Aquitalea magnusonii: one gene and its partner. The main gene of each other region encodes a partner of the protein of the gene in region 2 in a complex. Links are inferred from orthologs where the notes say so. Each region holds a gene or a part of one and is shown on either strand. Other genes may lie near its edges.

The links.
Region 1: the proteins of DLM_RS03620 (region 2) and pnp are in contact, whole or in part, in a cryo-EM structure (PDB 9QH0), measured with the Escherichia coli proteins. The link is inferred for Aquitalea magnusonii from one-to-one orthologs.

Annotation. Positions count from the first base shown.
Region 1 is NZ_AP018823.1:2,718,402-2,724,990, reverse strand. The notes cover bases 1,516-4,433. They hold pnp (polyribonucleotide nucleotidyltransferase), read left to right. Parts: upstream 1,516-1,859; coding sequence 1,860-4,007; downstream 4,008-4,433. Other genes in these bases: DLM_RS12905 (aspartate aminotransferase family protein), read left to right, coding at 4,411-4,433; rpsO (30S ribosomal protein S15), read left to right, coding at 1,516-1,677. Also shown: 30S ribosome-binding factor RbfA, read left to right, coding at 1-407; tRNA pseudouridine(55) synthase TruB, read left to right, coding at 404-1,327; more of rpsO, read left to right, coding at 1,408-1,515; more of DLM_RS12905, read left to right, coding at 4,434-5,625; aruF (arginine/ornithine succinyltransferase subunit alpha), read left to right, coding at 5,734-6,589. UniProt on the Escherichia coli protein: Involved in mRNA degradation. Catalyzes the phosphorolysis of single-stranded polyribonucleotides processively in the 3'- to 5'-direction. Also involved, along with RNase II, in tRNA processing.
Region 2 is NZ_AP018823.1:756,194-763,485, reverse strand. The notes cover bases 2,563-6,183. They hold DLM_RS03620 (Rne/Rng family ribonuclease), read right to left. Parts: upstream 5,877-6,183; coding sequence 2,763-5,876; downstream 2,563-2,762. In the rest of the region: DLM_RS03640 (ABC transporter ATP-binding protein), read right to left, coding at 1-87; DLM_RS03635 (ABC transporter substrate-binding protein), read right to left, coding at 148-1,302; DLM_RS03630 (LysR family transcriptional regulator), read right to left, coding at 1,569-2,501; DLM_RS03615 (RluA family pseudouridine synthase), read left to right, coding at 6,399-7,292. UniProt on the Escherichia coli protein: Endoribonuclease that plays a central role in RNA processing and decay. Required for the maturation of 5S and 16S rRNAs and the majority of tRNAs. Also involved in the degradation of most mRNAs.

The DNA of each region.
Region 1 (6,589 bases), 2.0 Mb from region 2 along the record:
AAGGTTTCTCCCGCGCCGACCGCATTGCTGAACAGATTCAGCGCGAGCTGGCCGAGCTGGTGCGTACCGGTCTGAAAGACCCGCGTGTCGGCTGGATCACCATTACCGCCGTACAAGTGACGCGTGACTACTCCCACGCCAAAGTGTTTTACACCGTGATGGACGAAAAGACCCGCGAAGTCAGCCAGGAAGCACTGGAGCACTCCGCCGGTTACCTGCGTTCCGAACTGGGCCGCAGCATCAAGATGTTCACCACGCCGCAACTGCACTTTGTCTACGACGAGTCGGTATCGCGCGGCATGCACATGACCAGCCTGATCAACCAGGTGGCCAAGGAAGATGCGGAAAAATTCGGTCAGGTCGATGCTGCTGCCCCGGTCGCAGATGAAGAAGGTAGCGCCGAATGAGCAAGCCGCGCAGCAACCGCCGCCAGATTGATGGCGTGCTGCTGATCGACAAGCCCTACGACATTTCCAGCAATAATGCGCTGCAAAAGGCGCGCTGGCTGCTCAATGCCGCCAAGGCAGGGCATACCGGCGTGCTGGATCCGCTGGCCACCGGCCTGTTGCCGATGTGCCTGGGGGAGGCCACCAAGTTTTCCTCCTATCTGCTGGATGCCGACAAGGGCTATCGTGCCACCGTGCGTTTTGGTGCCGCCACCAGCACGGGGGACATCGAAGGTGAAGTGGTGCGCGAATGCCCGATTGCCTTTGATGAAGCTCGTCTGTTGCAAGTGATGCAGCAGTTTGTCGGTGAAATCAGCCAGGTGCCGCCGATGTATTCGGCGCTCAAGCATCAGGGCAAGCCGCTGTACGAATACGCGCGCGAAGGCATTGAAATTGCGCGGGAGCCGCGCAACATCACCATTCACGCGCTCCAACTGGTCAGCTTTGATGGCGTGGAAGCGGTAATCGACGTGCTGTGCAGCAAGGGCACTTATATTCGCACGCTGGCCGAAGACATTGCCATTGCACTGGATTGTGCAGCCCATCTGACCGGTTTGCGCCGCACCACCACCGGCGGCTTCCAGTTGTCCGAGGCCCATACCCTGGCCGATGTGGAAGCGCTGGACATGGCCGGGCGCGAAGCGCTGCTGTTGCCGGTCGACGTATTGGTGCAACACTTTCCGGCACATACGCTGGATGCAGCCAGCGTCGCGCGTTTTATTCACGGACAGGCCGTGCGTTTTGTCGGCGAGTGTGCGAGAATGACGCGCTTTCGTGTTTACAGCGATGTGGACGCGGAGTTTCTGGGTCTGGCCGAGCTGCGGGATGATGACATGCTGCACCCGATCAGACTCCTGGCTGTCAAACAGACAGCCTGCTAGCGAAGTGCAGATGGGTTGGGAAACCGGCTCGCTGCACTTGTCGGATCGCAAGATCCTTACCTGATTTGGAGTTACCCAAAATGGCAATGACCGCCGCCCAAAAAGCAGACATCGTTAAAAGCTTCCAGCACAAGGAAGGCGATACCGGTTCGTCCGAAGTGCAAATCGCACTGCTGACCGCTCGTATCAACGATCTGACCCCGCACTTCAAAGCCAACACCAAGGATCACCACAGCCGTCGTGGTCTGCTGAAGATGGTGAGCCGTCGTCGTCGCCTGCTTGACTACCTCAAGCGTACCGATGCTGACAGCTACCGCGCTCTGATTGCCCGTCTGGGTCTGCGCAAGTAATTGGTTCAGGTTTGAAAAAGTCGCAGCAAGTCTGCGACTTTTTCACGCTGGCCTTCAAGCACGCTGTATTACTGTGACAACGGGGGGAGCCTCTAGAAATTTTGATCGAAGCCGGTCCGAATTTTTAGGGGTTCCCGTTGTGTTTTCAGCTTGAAAAAACAATTTTGACTAAGGGATGCCCTGTGTTCAATAAAATTACCAAATCCTTTCAGTATGGTAACCAGACCGTTACCCTGGAAACCGGCGAAGTAGCACGCCAGGCTTCCGGCTCCGTTATTGTATCTGTTGATGAAACCGTGGTCCTGGTGACCGTTGTTGGCGGCAAAAACGTCAAGCCGGGTCAGGACTTCTTCCCGCTGACCGTAGACTACCTGGAGCGTACCTACGCTGCCGGTAAAATTCCGGGTGGCTTCTTCAAGCGTGAAGGCAAGCAGTCCGAGAAGGAAGTGCTGACCAGCCGCCTGATCGACCGTCCGATCCGCCCGCTGTTCCCGGAAGGCTTCTACCACGACGTACAGATCGTGGCCACCGTGCTGTCGCTGAATCCGGAAGTGGATTCCGACATCCCGGCCATGATTGGTGCCTCCGCTGCACTGGCCATCTCCGGCCTGCCGTTTGCCGGCCCGATCGGTGCTGCCCGTGTGGGTTACGCCAATGGCGAATACATCCTGAACCCGACCAAGACCGAACTGGCCACTTCCGAAATGGATCTGGTGGTTGCCGGTACCGAGCGGGCCGTGCTGATGGTCGAGTCCGAAGCCAAGGAACTGTCCGAAGCCGTGATGCTGGGCGCCGTGGTATTTGGTCACGACCAGATGCAAGCCGCCATCAAGGCCATCAACGAACTGGCTGATGAAGTGAACCCGGTGATGTTCGACTGGACCGCTCCGGCCAAGAACGAAGAGCTGATCGCCAAGGTACGCGGCATTGCCGGTGCCAAGCTGGCTGATGCTTTCCGTCTGCGTCAGAAGCAAGCCCGTACCGTAGCCATCAACGACGCCTGGAGCGACGTCAAGGCTGCGCTGATCACCGAAGAAACCGACACCCTGCTGGCCAACGAAATCAAGGGCATCTTCAAGGGTCTGGAAGCCGAAATCGTGCGTGGCCAGATTCTGGCTGGTGAACCGCGTATCGACGGTCGCGACACCCGCACCGTGCGCCCGATCAGCATCCGCAGCAACGTGCTGCCGCGCACCCACGGTTCCGCCCTGTTTACCCGTGGCGAAACCCAGGGCCTGGTGGTAACCACCCTCGGCACCAAGCAGGACGAGCAGATCATCGACGCGCTGGCCGGTGAATACACCGAGCGCTTCATGCTGCATTACAACTTCCCGCCGTACTCCACCGGTGAAGCCGGCCGCATGGGCCCGCCGAAGCGTCGTGAAATCGGCCACGGTCGTCTGGCCAAGCGTGCCCTGGTTGCCGTACTGCCGCCGGAATCCGAATTCGGTTACTCCATGCGCGTGGTTTCGGAAATCACCGAGTCCAACGGTTCTTCCTCCATGGCTTCGGTTTGCGGTGGCTGCCTGTCGCTGCTGTCCGCCGGTGTGCCGCTGAAGGCCCACGTTGCCGGTATCGCCATGGGTCTGATCCTGGAAGGCAACCGCTTTGCCGTGCTGACCGACATCCTGGGTGATGAAGATCACCTGGGCGACATGGACTTCAAGGTAGCCGGTACTGCCGAAGGCATCACCGCCCTGCAGATGGACATCAAGATCCAGGGCATCACCAAGGAAATCATGCAGGTTGCCCTGGCACAAGCCAAGGAAGGCCGTCAGCATATCCTGGGCCTGATGAAGGAAGCCGTGGAAGGCCCGCAAGAGCTGTCCGCCCACGCTCCGCGTCTGTACGTGATGAAGATCAACCCGGAGAAAATCCGTGACGTGATCGGCAAGGGCGGCGAAACCATCCGCTCCATCACCAAGGATACCGGCACCGAGATCAATATCGAGGAAGATGGCACCATCACCATCGCCTCCATCTCCGGTGAAGGCGCCGAGGCTGCCAAGAAGCGTATTGAAGAAATCACCGTTGAAGTTGAAGTGGGCAAGATCTACGAAGGTACCGTAGTGAAGATCCTCGACAACAACGTCGGTGCCATCGTTTCCATCCTGCCGGGCAAGGATGGTCTGGTACACATTTCCCAGATCGCCAACGAGCGTATCAAGAATGTGTCCGACTACCTGAAAGAAGGCCAGGTTGTGAAGGTCAAGGCCATCGAAATGGATGATCGCGGTCGCATCCGCCTGTCCATCAAGGCGCTGCTGGAAGACGAATCCAAGGTTGCGCGCGAAACCGCCGACTCCTTCGGTCTGAAGACCCAGCAGTAAATACCGGCCTGCCGGTAAGCCAGAAAGCCCGCAGCGATGCGGGCTTTTTTGTGCCTGCAAGGCAGGATGGCAGATGCATTCTGGGCGCGTGCGTGCCTAACAGTCGGCGGGATGGATGTCGCGATTGCGGCAGTCAGGCGGCTTACGCAGTAATGATTTTGCGCCGCGTATGGTGTTATTGCCTTGTTTGAATGCGCAAGTTGTTGAAAGTAAAGTGAAATATTTCTGTTTGACGCATTTGAGATAGGTCAAGTAATTTTATAAGCAGATGTCGCAAACCGGATATGGGTTGGCCGGAAGATTCGATTAGAATCATTTCAAGCGTATTAAATCATAACAATGCCGTTTACTGCCCCGGACAGCAGGCAGGAACGGAGGACCAAGCAGGAAGGGAACTAAAAAGATGAGCAATTCGATCACCCGCGCTGATTTCGACCAGGTCATGGTCCCCAACTACGGCCCGGCTGCCTTCATTCCGGTCAAGGGCCTGGGATCGCGTGTCTGGGATCAGGATGGTCGTGAATTCATTGATCTGGCTGGCGGTATCGCCGTGAATTCGCTGGGCCATTGCCACCCGCAACTGGTGGCTGCGCTGACCGAACAGGCTGGCAAACTGTGGCATGTGTCCAATGTGTTCACCAACGAGCCGGTACTGAAGCTGGCACATGCGCTGACTGCCGCCACCTTTGCCGACCGTGCCTTCTTCTGCAACTCCGGTGCCGAGGCCAATGAAGCCTGCTTCAAGCTGGCACGCAAATATGCTGCCGATCATTTCGGTCCGGAAAAGAACGAAATCATCTCCTGCAAGAATTCCTTCCACGGTCGCACCCTGTTTACCGTGAGTGTGGGTGGCCAGCCCAAGTACACCGAAGGCTTTGCTCCGGTGCCAGCCGGCATCCAGCATTTCGAGTTCAACAATATCGACTCGCTCAAGGCGGCCATCACTGACAAGACCTGCGCCGTGGTCATCGAGCCGGTACAGGGCGAAGGCGGCGTGCTGCCGGCTGACAAGGCCTTCTTGCAAGCCGCGCGCGAACTGTGCGACCAGCACAATGCCTTGCTGATTTTCGATGAAGTTCAAACCGGCGTGGGCCGTACCGGTTCGCTGTACGCCTATCAGGAATACGGCGTGACGCCGGACATCCTCTCCAGTGCCAAGTCGCTGGGTGGCGGTTTCCCGATTGGTGCCATGCTGACCACCGACAAGATTGCCCAGAGCTTCTCGGTCGGCACCCACGGTACGACATATGGCGGCAACCCGCTGGCTGCCTCGGTTGCCCTCAAGGTGATCGAAATCGTCAACACCCCGGAAGTGCTGGCCGGTGTGCGCACCAAGAGCCAGCGTCTGCGCGATGGCCTGAATGCCATCAACGACAAGTACCAGGTATTCAAGGAAGTGCGTGGCATGGGCCTGCTGCTGGGCTGCGTGCTGAGCGATGCCTTTGCCGGTCGCGCCAAGGACTTTGTCAACGCCGCCAGCAAGCATCAGCTGTTGCTGCTGGTAGCCGGTGTCAATGTCGTGCGTCTGGCACCTGCGCTGGTGGTGGAAGAGCGCGACATCGATGAAGCGCTGCAGCGTTTTGATGCTGCCGTGGCCGAACTCGTCGCCGCCAAGTAAGCCTCGTTTCATCCTGCAAGAGACACCACAGCCCGGCCTTGCCGTGGCTGTGGGTACGGCTGCGCCCGCGAAACGGCGCAGCGGCTTACCCCCCAGAGGGAGGTTTCCATGTTTATCGTGCGCCCCGTCCGCACTGCCGACTTGCCCGCCATCGAAAGAATGGCCGTAGCCAGCGGCATCGGTGTGACCAGCCTGCCCAACAATCGGGACAAGCTGTTCGAACGGATCCAGCAGTCCTCATCCTCGTTCGAGTTTGAAGCCACCGCAGAAACCGGCAGCGAATACTATATGTTCGTGCTGGAATCCGCCGGCGAAGTGGTGGGTACTGCCTCCATCAGCGCCTGTGCCGGTTTTGACGAGCCGTTTTACAGCTACCGCAGTGAAACCTTTGTGCATGCCTCGCGCACCCTCAAGGTGAACAACCGGGTGCATGTGCTCAATATCTGTCACGACCTTACCGGCATGGTGCAGTTGTGCGGCTTCTATGCCGATAACGTGCTGGAGCCGCTGGCCGCCGAACTGTTGTCCCGCGCGCGCCTGCTGTTCATCGCTACGGCACGGCAGCGCTTTGGCCGCCGCATCATTGCCGAAATGCAGGGCATTCATGACGATGCCGGTCAGTCGCCGTTCTGGAACGCCATTGGCCGCCGCTTCTTCAATATGGATTTCCTGCAGGTGGAACAGGCTTTCGTCGGCCACAGCAAAACCTTTATTGCCGAGCTGATGCCCAGCTATCCCATCTATGTGCCCTTGCTGCCGGATGATGCGCAAAACGCGATTGGCCAGATCCACGCCAATTTCGAGCGTCCCTGTCAGCTGCTCACCACCGAAGGTTTCGAGGCGGACAACTATATCGACATCTTTGATGGTGGCGCGGTGCTGACTGCCGAGCTGGACCGTCTGCAAACGCTGGAGCGCAACCGCTGTTATCCGGTGGAAGTGGCCGCCAGCCTGCCGGCCCAGG
Region 2 (7,292 bases):
CTCGGCAATGGCAAGGTCGATCTGGTCAACCGCGCGCACGGCATCGTAATGGCGGCTGACCTGTTGGAAACGAACGGCAAGGCTCATGAACAAAGCTCCCCGCTGCCCACCGCTCGCACACCGGCAGGCAGCATGTTCTGCATGCGGTCAGCGACCGCCCATGATGGCAATGTAATCGGCAGTCCAGCGGCTGTAGGGCACACAGCTACCCTGGCTGCACTTGGCCACCGGCGTACGCCAGAAGCGGATCTGGCCGAAGCGGTCAAAACCGTTGCTCTGGCAGAAATTGCTGCCACCAGGAGCCTTGGTCTTGCAGGCGTCCGCCACCACCGGATTGGAACCAAACCATTCGGCCAGTGCGGATTGCAGATTCTTGTTGAGCGACCACTCCATCCACTTGTATGCACAAACCGGGTGCTGGGCCTGGGCATGCAGCATGGTGGTATCAGCCCAGCCGGTGGCCCCTTCTTGCGGAATGGTGCCGGCCACCGGGAATTTCTCTGCTTGCAGGGTGTTGATGGTGTACCCCCAGGCACTGGAAACCGCCACGCCTTCTTTCTTGAAGTCGTTCATCTGTACCGTGACATCGTGCCAGTAACGATGGGTCAGGCCCTTTTGCTGGCGCAGCAGTTGCAGCACGGCAGCGTACTGGGCCTCGTTCAGTTCATACGGGTCCTTGATGCCCAGCTTGGGGTTCTTGTGCATCAGGTAAAGCGCAGCGTCGGCAATATAGATGGCACCGTCGTATGCTTGCACCCGGCCCTTGTTGGGCTTGCCGTCCGGCAGATTGCCCGGCTCAAACACCACCGACCAGCTACTAGGTGCTTTGGGAAAGATCTTGCTGTTGTACATCAGGAAGTTGGCCCCCCACTGGTAGGGCACACCATAGGGCTTGCCGGCCACGGTGAACCAGTTGCCGTTCTTCACGCGCGGGTCCAGCGTCTTCCAGCTGGGAATCAGGGCCGGATTGATTTCCTGCACCTTCTTGCCATAAATCAGCCGCAGCGAGGCATCGCCCGATGCCGTCACCAGGTCGTAATTGGGCGAATTCATCAGCGACACCATTTCATCCGAGGTGGCGGCGGTCTTGACGTTCACCTGGCAACCGGTGGCTTTTTCAAAGCCGGTCACCCAATCGTAGTTCTTGTCGCTCTGACCACGTTCGATATAGCCCGGCCAGGCAATGATATTGAGCTTGCCTTCCGGCTTGCCCAGGCTGGTCAGCGGTGCGGCCAGCACGGCAGGGGCAATCAGGCTGGAACTGACCAAGGCGGCGGTCAGGCGAATCAGGCTGCTTTGCATCACGTTTCTCCTTCTCCAAGGACTGCGCATTGTGCGTCTGGGAATGTGTGAGCCGATTCTAGGCAGTGTTCGCCAGCGCCCCTAGCCAGTGTGGCCAATGACAGCAATTGGAAAAACAGATAGCTCATGCCAGAGGCAGGCAAATGGGAATAACGCAGACCACAGAAACTACACCGGACCGCCGTGCAGACCAGGTCTACCACATGACATTGGGTAATTTATCGAAAATTCCGATCAGCAATACGCGATTATCTTTTAAACAGATATCAGGAGAAGGTCTGTTTGTGGCTGCGACTGTACTCTCTGGCCAGGGTAAGGAAGTTATGGGTGTTGTCAGAAACCTGCATGCCGCGCCGCCATACCACCCCGACTTCCAGTGTCGGCGTTGCCTCCTGCAAGGGCAGCACCTCCAGCCTATCCCCCTCCAGCGACCAGGGGCGATACAGCACATCCGGCATGATGGCCAGCCCGGCACCAGTCGCCACCAGGCTACGCATGGCCTCCACCGACGCAGTACGCACCGCCAGTTGCGGCTTGCGGCCAATCTGCCGCCATAGCGCGGTGGCCACGTCTTCCAGCTCGTCCAGCTTCAGCGCCACCAAGGGCTGGTCGGCCAGATCCGACAGTGTCACCCCACCACCATCCAGCAAGCGATGACCGGAAGGCAGCCACAGGCGATAGCTGGATTGTTGCAACACCTCGGTATGCAAGGCCTGACGGTTCTGCACATTGGAAACAATGAGGACTGCGGCATCCAGCTCGCCATTGACCAGCAGGTGTTCGATATAGTCGCGCTGATCCTCCACCACCCGCACTTCCACTTGCGGGAAGGTGCTGCGAAACCGCTCCAGCAGATAGGGCAGAAAGTAACCGCATACCAGGCTGGTGACGCCGATATTGAGCTGGCCGGTGACGGCATCAGGTCGGGTAGACAGGGCTTCGCGGGCATGGCGCACCGAGGCCAGAATCTGGTGGGCATGGCGCAGAAACTGATAACCGGCATGGGTCAGGCTCATGCCACGGGCGTGACGGGTAAACAACAGCACCCCCAGATCATCCTCCAGCGCGCGAATGGCCTCAGTCACCACCGATTGCGAAACATTCAGGTCCTGCACCGCACGAGAAATGGATTCCATCTCGGCCACGGCAACAAAATAGCGCACGTTTTTCAGCGTGATCGACACCCCAACCCCTTTCAACTACCAGTCCTTGTTATCTGGCAGATTGTGCCCGAGCGCAGCCAGGACGGACAGCACAATGCAAAAAGCCCAGTCATTGCTGACTGGGCTTCAAATGCTTGGCTCCCCGAGCAGGGCTCGAACCTGCGACCTGCGGATTAACAGTCCGTCGCTCTACCGACTGAGCTATCAGGGAATTGCCTAAAGAGAAAGCTATTCTATAAACTCTTTGTGAAACCGTCAAGCCCCTGCAAGTAGTTTTTGCAGGGGCCATGCACGGCATCAGCTATTGCGGGTTTCCACCTGCTTGAGTTCAATCGCCACCGGCTGCTCTGCTGCCTGACGCACCACATCGCGGCGACGCGGACCAGTCGGCACTTCCACTTGTGGCACCACCACGTCGGATACCGCCTTGGTGGCAACCATCACCAGGCCGCCCAGATCCGCCGGCAACTCGGCTTCCAGCTTGGGCTGGGCTGCTGCCGCAGTTTCCACCACCACCGGTGCCACGGCCACAGGCTCGCTCACGGCAACTTCTGCAACTTGGGCAGCAGCAGGCTGTTCGGCAGGTGCCGCTTCGGCGGCAATGGCCACCTCAGCCTGCGCCACCTTGGTTTCAACCACGGTGCTGATCTGCTCCAGCGGGGCAGCCACTTCGGCAACTTCCACAGTCTCGACAGCCACAGCAGCTTCGGTAACGACAACTGCAGCAGGCGCAGCCACCTCGGCCACCACCACTTGTTCTGCCTGCGCAGCCGGTTCGGGTGCAACTTCAACCGGGGCGGCTTCAACAGCAAGGGTCTCGACCGGTGCCGCCACCGGGGCAACAACTTCTTGCGCTACCTCGGCCGGAGCCACGGCAACTTCCACCACGTCCACTGCAACGGCAGCTTCTGCTGCCGGCTGGGCGATCACTTCGGCAGCCGGCTGGGCGACAGCGTCGGCAGCTACCGCAACCGCAGCAGCGGCAGCCACGCCAGCAACCGCCGCCACTTCGGCAGTCACATCGCCAGCAGCAGTTTCTGCCACCTGAGCAGTGTTATCGCCTTCGACATTGTCACGGCGACGGTCACGACGGCCACGACGACGACGACCACGTTCGCCACGCTCTTGTTGCTCGGCAGACTCGGCGGCAGCTTCCACACCTTCAGCGCTGTTCAGGTTCAGTTCTTCCTGCGCGGCAGCCTGCGGCTTGTCAGCTTCGTTGCGCTCGGCCTGCTGGCGACGACGGGACGGCTTCTCGGCCGCCTGCGGTGCAGCTTGTTCGCTACGCTCTTCAGTTTGCGGGCGGGCATTCTGTTCACGCGCTTCGCGGTTTTCACGCGGCTCGCGTTCACGACGCTGACGCGGTTCGCGTTGCGGCTGTTCGCTGCGCTCGGCACGTTCCGGACGCTCTGCGCGTTCGGTACGCTCGGCACGTTCCGGGCGTTCTACGCGTTCCGGACGCTCTTGACGATCGCCACGGTCACGGGAGGACTGACGACGGCCATCCTGACGCTCGCCATCGGCACGGGCTTCGGTCGGACGCTTGCCGGCTTCTTCGCCATGACGACGTTCATTGTGATCACGACGCGCCTGGCTGCCCGGACGACGCTCGTTATTACGCTGACGGTTGCCATTGCGCTGACCTTCGCGCTGGCCGGCAGCGGCCGGTTTTTTCTTCTCGTTTTCCTGCGGAGCAGCTTCCGGCTCGGCAAACAGGCTCTTCACCCAGCCGAAGAAACGGCTGACCACGCCCTGCTCGGCCACCACCGGTGCAGCGGCGGCAACGGGCTGGGAGGATACCGGGGCCGGCTGTTGCGGGGTAATGCCCTTGACTGCGGCTTCCTGACGCTCGGCCTTCGGCTTTTCCTGACCAAAGTTGGTGATGATGTCTTCTTCCTGCACTTCCACGCGCAGATAGCTCGGGCCATCGCCCAGTTCGGCCAGATCGTCGTGACGGATACGGGCGATCTTGTAATGCGGGGTTTCCAGATGGATGTTCGGAATCAGCACCACATCCACGTCCAGACGCTCTTCGATGGAGTGGATTTCGGCACGCTTTTCGTTCAGCAGGAAGGTGGCGACGTCAACCGGCACTTGTGCGTGTACTGCACCGGTGTTTTCCTTCATCGCCTCTTCCTGGATGATGCGCAGGATGTGCAGGGCGGAGGATTCGGTACCACGGATGAAGCCGATGCCATGGCAGCGCGGGCAAGGCTCGTGGCTGGTTTCGCCCAGCGACGGCTGCAGACGCTGACGTGACAGTTCCAGCAGGCCAAAGCGGGACAGCTTGCCCATTTGCACGCGGGCGCGGTCGTGCTTCAGCACATCGCGCAGCTTGTTTTCCACTTCGCGCTGGTTTTTCGGGTTTTCCATGTCGATGAAGTCGATCACGATCAGACCGCCCAGGTCGCGCAGACGCAGCTGGCGGGCGATTTCTTCGGCGGCTTCAACGTTGGTGCGCAGTGCGGTTTCCTCGATGTCGGCACCCTTGGTGGAGCGGGCGGAGTTGACGTCGATGGAGACCAGTGCCTCGGTGTGGTCGATCACGATGGCACCACCGGACGGCAGCTGCACGCTGCGCGAGAAGGCGGTTTCGATCTGGTGTTCGATCTGGAAGCGGGAGAACAGCGGTACGTGATCCTTGTACAGCTTCACGCGATGCACCATGTTGGGCATCACGTGGCTCATGAACTGGCGGGCCTGTTCGTAGATTTCGTCGGTGTCGATCAGGATTTCGCCGATGTCCGGATGGTAGTAGTCACGGATGGCGCGAATCACCAGGCTGCCTTCCTGCAGAATCAGGAAAGGCGCGCTTTGCGAGCCGGCCGCGCCTTCAATGGCACGCCACAGCTGCATCAGGTAACCCATGTCCCATTGCAGTTCTTCCAGATTGCGGCCGATACCGGCGGTACGGGCAATCAGGCTCATGCCATTGGGGACTTCCAGCTGGGAGAGCAGGTCTTTCAGTTCCTGACGTTCTTCACCCTCGATGCGGCGCGATACGCCACCACCACGCGGGTTATTCGGCATCAGGACCAGATAGCGGCCAGCCAGGCTGATATAGGTGGTGAGGGCTGCGCCCTTGTTGCCACGCTCGTCCTTTTCCACCTGGACAACCACTTCCATGCCTTCACGCAGCACGTCCTGAATACGCGGACGGCCACCGTCATAGCCCTGGAAATAAGAACGGGAGACTTCCTTGAACGGCAGGAAGCCGTGACGTTCGGTACCGTAATCGACAAAGCAGGCTTCAAGGGAGGGCTCGATGCGGGTGATGATGCCCTTGTAGATGTTCCCTTTACGTTGTTCCTTGCCAACGGTTTCGATATCGAGGTCAACGAGCTTTTGCCCGTCAACGATGGCAACGCGCAGCTCTTCGGCCTGCGTTGCATTAAACAACATGCGTTTCATAAACATTCCCTGCGCAGGCACTCACGCAAGGGATGCAGCCAGTATTTGACGGCCCAGAGGCTATTGATGGGCGCTTTCCGAAAGAAGTGTTGGTATAAAGATCATTACAACCGAGATATCAAGCCTACTTCCTGACGTAATTTCACACGAGCCCGGGGGTTTGAGCGCATTGGCGCAACGGATATTTTCTTCCGGGCTGCCATCACGGGCAGCCTGGACAAACTGGAGGGTAATCGTGCCGGGTCAAACTTTGCTGCAAGATTTCCTGACTGGCTTTGCATCAGGAAATGGAATACTCGTGAGTGCGTTATGCGACTAAATGCATTACCATCGCTGCTTTTTGGTGAGCGAGTTAACCTTGGCTGCGGCCGGTTGACGCGGCATCAGGTCAGGGTCATTACCCTGCCGGCCGGTTCACTTTCCCGCAGCAGCATCACGCGGCAATACTGCCTGTGACCATGGCTTTCCGGAACGCTGTCATCGCACTGAAATGTGCGGTTGAGCGCACGAAGTATAAGCAATATGACTGACATTCGCAAAGACTCCGTCACGTTTCTTGACGTGGACGAGGGAGATTCCGGCCAGCGGCTGGACAACTTTCTGGTACGCATTCTCAAAGGCGTGCCAAAAAGCCATATTTACCGCATTCTGCGCTCGGGCGAAGTCCGGGTGAACAAAGGCCGTATCGACGCTGCTTACCGCATCCAGGCGGGCGATTCGATCCGCATTCCACCCATCCGCCTGGCCGAGCGCCCGGTCAATGATGTGCCGCCGGGCAGTTTTCCGGTGGTATACGAAGACACGGCCCTGCTGGTGATCGACAAGCCGGCCGGCGTGGCGGTACACGGCGGCAGCGGCGTGTCCTTTGGTGTGATCGAACAATTGCGCAAGGCGCATCCGGACTGGAAATACCTGGAGCTGGTACACCGGCTGGACCGCGAAACCTCCGGCCTGCTGATGCTGGCCAAGAAACGCTCGGCGCTGGTGAAGCTGCACGACATGATGCGCGCGAACGTGCCGGACAAACGCTATCTGGCTCTGGGCATCGGCCAATGGGACCCCAGCAAGAAAGCGGTCAAGCTGCCCTTGTTCAAGTTCCACACCGCCGACGGCGAACGTCGCGTCAAGGTGGCCGAAGGCGACGACGGCCAGTTTGCCCACACCAATTTCAGCATTGTGGAACGCTTTGCCGACTTCACCCTGGTGGAAGCCCATTTGCGTACCGGTCGCACCCACCAGATCCGCGTACACATGCAAGCCAGTGGCTGTCCGATTGCCGGTGATGAAAAATACGGCGACTTTGCGCTTAACAAGGAACTGGCGCGCAGCGGCCTCAAGCGCATGTTCCTGCACGCGCGCAGCCTGACCCTGCCCCACCCGCTGACCGGCGAGCCACTCAAACTGGAAGCCCCCTTG